2 regions of the Variovorax sp. RTB1 genome follow, and region 2 is predicted to be linked to the other one. Evidence: riboswitches for the same ligand, from Rfam matches in the RefSeq annotation. Region 2 holds a riboswitch; the other holds the start of a gene.

Region 1 (2,387 bases), on a different contig from region 2:
TCGGTCGAGCGCTCGTCGCGATTGGTGTTGGGGATGTCCATCGTCGGGTCGGCCGGCACCACCGCCGTACCGAAGATGTTGCCGGTGCCGACGTAGTTGTAGGCCTGGTCTTCGAACCGGTTGCGCACGCGGCTTTGCAAGATGCCGAAGCCGAGCTCGTGCTTCACGCTGCCGGTCATCACGTTGCCCTTCAGGTTGACTTGGCCGGCGGTCAGTCGACGTCGTTCGTTTTCGCTCCTGAAGTCGTAGAAGTCGAAGGTGCCGTCGGAGCAGTAGCGGTCGTAGTTGCCTTCGGCGCTGCAGCCAAAAGCGTAGGCCAGGCGATCGTCGGTCTTGAGGCGCTGCTGGCCGATCTGCGCACTCCAGCGCCAGTCGGCGTTGATGGCCTGCGTGAAGCGAAGGCTGCCGGTCAGCGCATTGAATACCGAGGGTTGGGACCACGGCTGGTTGTTCAGGTTGAGGCGCGGATTCGGCACCGGAGGCAACACGTTGCCGAGCAGGCTGTAGCCGTTCTGGCTCGGCTGCGCCTTGTGGCTGTATTCGATCTCCGCTTCGAACAACGAGTCCGGCGTGATGCGCCAATCCGCCGCGAGCGAAAAGAGGTTGCGGTTGCCGTCCAGGTTGTGCGTGAGCGGCTTCAGGTTTTCGTTGACGGCATTGAGCCGGTAGCCGAACTGCTTGTCGTCGCCAAAGCGGCCGCCGAGGTCGACCGCGCCCAGCACGCTGCCGCGGCTCGTCGTTTCGATACGCACTTCGCGCAGGTCTTGCGATGTCGGCCGCTTGACGACGTAGTTGACCAGACCGCCGGGGGCGCTGGTGCCGGCCTGGATGCCGCTGGTGCCGTGCAGGATCTCGACGCGCTCCTTGTTGTCGAGCGGAATCGACGTTTCGGCGCTGATGGGCAAGCCCTCGCGCCGGTAGTTGAAGCGGTTGTCCAGCACGAAGCCGCGCACCGTCAGATAGTCCCAGTAGCCGGCCGCGTTGTAGGCATCCGTCACCGACGAATCGAACTTTGTGAGGTCGGCCAGCCGGCGTGCGCCACTGTCCTGGATCTGCTTGCTGCCGATGACAGTTGCGGTGATGGGCAACTCGCGCAAAGGCACGTCGCCGAATCCGCTGATGTCCGCTTGCAACGGTGCGGTCTGGTCGTTCACGGTGATGGCGGGCAGCGTGGTTTGCGCCTGGGCGCTCGCGGCCGCGATCAGGAACAAAGTGGCCAACGCCTGGGGAACAGGCGCAGTGCGCCATCGGGGGCCAGACTTCTTCTGGGCGGAACTGCGGGGTGCCATGACGTTCTTCCGACGTGATGGCAGGTCGGCTTGCGGAGCTTTCTGCAGACTGAGAGAAGTGCTGCGGCCCTGGACATGCTTCCCTGCGCGAGGATTACCTCAATCAGGTTCAAAGGGACTTTCTCAGTCTCGGCGCAGAAAGATCAGCGCTTCAACACCCCTAGCGGCCTTGCGCCGGAGCGCAAGGTGACCGAATTCTAGCGACAGAAAAGCAAGGGCGAGTCGTGATGCGACCCGCAAGCCCTATCAGAGTTCGACGAGTGTCTTGAAGCCGCCCCAGATCATGCGTTTGCCGTCGAACGGCATCGCCTTCGGGTCCATCATGTCAGCCAGTCGCGGGTCTTTCATGACCTTGGCGTTGACGGCGTCGCGCTGCTTGCGCGAGCTGAAAACGATCCACGAGAAGACGACCGTTTCATCGTCTTTCAGCTTGACGCTCTGCGGGAACGACGTGAGCTTGCCTGGCTTCACATCATCGGCGACACACTCGATGTACTCGAGCGCGCCATGCTCTTTCCATATCTTGCCGGCCTTGCGCGCGAGGCGCCGGTAGGCATCCAGTTTGGCGGTCGGAACCGGAACGACGAATCCATCGACATAGCGAGCCATGGCAGAACTTTCTGAACGAGGGTTGAGAGGGGAACTTGGAGAGGTAGTCGAGGGGCGCCGTCATGAGGACGGGGTGGTCGACGAGGAGGGCGATGCCGCCGCCGACGGCGAGGCGGTGCGCAGCCACACCGCGCCGATCACACCGGCCGCCGCCGCGAACAACGCGCCGACCGTAAATGCCTGTCGGTAGCCCGCATTGACGACCCACACCAACGACGTCTCGGAGAACTTGAGATCGGCGCGGATCGAAGGCAGCGCGACATTCACGATGGTCGTGTCGAGCACGATCATCAGCACGCCGAGGCACAGAACCATCAGCGTGAGCCAGCGCTTGCGCGAGTCGAGCGAACTGCCAACGCGGGGAATGCCGCTCATGTATCAGGTCGGCGATGTCGGATCGGACAAGCCGGCGTTGACCATCCACGGCGTTCCGAAGCGATCGACCGTCATGCCGAATGCTTCGGCCCAGAAGGTCTTGCCGAAGGGCAT
Region 2 (2,387 bases):
GAGCGGAGTTCGCGTGTCGCTACCGGATCGCCGAAGTCGGAGAGTTGCGCCACCGTGCGCGGCGGCGTGGCGCCCATGCGGGAGCGGTAGACATAGCCGATGAGGCCGCTGCAATCGAAGCCGCCTTCGATCGTATTGCCACCATATCGATAGGGCGTACCGACCAGACCGAGTGCATGGATCGCGATGTCGTTGGCTTGCTCCGATGACAGCGCGGCGCGTGGCGCGCGGGGCGCTGAAGTTTGCTGACTGCCACAACCCGCGAGCAATGCGGCGGCCAGGAGAAGCGCCGAGCCGGGCAGCCGCCGCATAGGCGTCATCGAACGAGCGCCATCAGGCGAGATGCTCGGCCAGCACGCCTTGCGCCGACACATAGCGGGTCGGAGGCGCGATGCCGAGGCGTTCGCGCGCTGCGGGGAGCGGCTCGTGCAAAAGCAACTCGTAGTCTTCACCCAGTAGCCACGCCGCCTTGCGGCCGTTGCGCCAGCCTTCGATCACCGCACGCGCGAACACGGAATTTCCAGTCACGCGCAGACTCTTCAAGGAGGCAGCCAACGCAATAAAGGCCCAGCCCAGTCCGCCCGATTGGGCGAAGCTGAACGCGACCAGCGCCGCTTCACCCAGACTCTCGTCGGCCTTGTAGCCGGTGAGCACGTGCCAGATGTCGTGCACGTCGCGCGTGCGCCTTGCGCTCCATGCGTAAGGGTCTTCGACCAGCGGCTCACGTTTGAGATTGGATATCTCTGCCAGACCGGCGGCGCTGTATCCGGTTCGTTCAAGAAACGCGCGGTACTCGGCGCCGACGGTGCCCGGCGCAAAGCTCGCGATGAAGGCCGGATCGGAGAATCGCTCCGCTAGTTCGACGCGGCGGTAGGCAAGCTTTCTGCCAGCCGGCGTGTGCATCAAGCGAGCGTAGTTATGGCGCGGTGCCGGGCCGTTGAGCGCTCGCATGATGACGAACACCTGTGTCGTGTCGTTGCCATCGGCGAGCAGCTTGCGAATGGCGCCGAACGCTGTCGGGAAGTCGCGTTTGTACGGTGTGGGAGATGCTGAAGTCGTCATGGTTTTTTCTTGAACAGCCCACAGCGCAATCACTGAGAAGTCACTGAGGAGACACCGTGCAGTCTCGCGGTCTCCGGGCAGGACTTATTTTCACCGCCCCAACGTTGCGGTGGAAGACCGTCAGGCGGGGCATTGCTGGTTGACTTCCGCGCGCACCATGCCCAGAATCGGCCCCGCTTCGGGGTGCACGCAAGCGCGTGCTGAGATGGTCAGTCCGAACCCGCGAACTTGATCTGGTTCATACCAGCGTAAGAAGAGCTGCGACTCCCCTGTGTGCCCGTCCGCCGATGACGGGCGCTGTCCCGGAGCCATCGCGGAGCACCCGTTGTCTTGCAACCAGGAGTGCCCCGCATGAATGCCATCGACAAGTTCGCGTCTCTTCTCGCGCTCACCCGCGAACCCTTTCCCGCTTCCACCAAAGGCATCATCGCCGGCAGCCGCCCAGACCTCAACGTGCCGGTGCGCGAGGTGGCGTTAACCAATGGCGAGCGCGTCTCGCTCTACGACACCTCCGGCCCTTACACCGATGCCACGATCGACATCGACGTGCGCCGCGGACTGCCGAGCGTGCGCGATATGTGGGTGGCCGAGCGCGGCGACACCGAAAGCTATGAAGGCCGCCTGCATCTGGCGCTGGACGACGGGGCGACGCATGCCGACCGCGATGCCCAGCGCATTGCCGAATTGCGTGCCGGCGCCGCCTCGTTGCAACGCACGCCACGGCGCGCCCGCACCGGTGCCGGCCAGAGCGGCAACGTGACGCAGATGCACTACGCGCGGCGCGGCATCGTCACGCCCGAGATGGAATACGTCGCGTTGCGCGAGAACGGCAAGCGCGAATGGATGGCGCCGTACATGGCCGATGCGGCGCGCGAAAAACGCCTCGCCGGCAACCCGATGGGCGCGAACATTCCCAAGATCATCACGCCCGAGTTCGTGCGCGACGAAGTGGCCCGTGGCCGCGCCATCATCCCGGGCAACATCAACCATCCCGAAGTCGAGCCGATGGCGATCGGGCGCAACTTCAAGGTCAAGATCAACGCCAACATCGGCAATTCGGCAGTCACCTCGAGCATCGAGGAAGAAGTCGAAAAGCTGGTGTGGTCGATCCGTTGGGGCGCAGACAACGTGATGGACCTGTCGACCGGCCGCAACATCCACACCACGCGCGACTGGATCGTGCGCAACAGCCCGGTGCCGATCGGCACCGTGCCGATCTATCAGGCGCTCGAGAAGGTGAACGGCGTGGCCGAAGACCTCACCTGGGAGATCTACCGCGACACGCTGATCGAGCAGGCGGAACAAGGCGTCGACTACTTCACCAT

Evidence for each region. Region 2 has a riboswitch for thiamine pyrophosphate ahead of thiC (phosphomethylpyrimidine synthase ThiC). Riboswitches for the same ligand answer to the same signal wherever they lie in the genome.
Region 1: it holds a riboswitch for thiamine pyrophosphate, as region 2 does, so the genes downstream of both, QN397_RS13535 (TonB-dependent siderophore receptor) here and thiC (phosphomethylpyrimidine synthase ThiC) in region 2, are expected to answer to the same signal.

The regions. Positions count from the first base shown of each region.
Region 1 is NZ_JASJXG010000018.1:86,005-88,391, reverse strand. Features, by position in the region: gene QN397_RS13535 (TonB-dependent siderophore receptor) at 1-1,289, opposite strand, end outside; TPP riboswitch at 1,353-1,461, opposite strand; gene QN397_RS13530 (DUF1428 domain-containing protein) at 1,536-1,898, opposite strand; partial or broken gene QN397_RS13525 (MFS transporter) at 2,091-2,273, opposite strand; gene QN397_RS13520 (VOC family protein) at 2,277-2,387, opposite strand, start outside.
Region 2 is NZ_JASJXG010000012.1:62,050-64,436, forward strand. Features, by position in the region: gene QN397_RS10370 (C40 family peptidase) at 1-311, opposite strand, end outside; gene QN397_RS10375 (Coq4 family protein) at 334-1,062, opposite strand; TPP riboswitch at 1,232-1,334, shown strand; gene thiC (phosphomethylpyrimidine synthase ThiC) at 1,414-2,387, shown strand, end outside.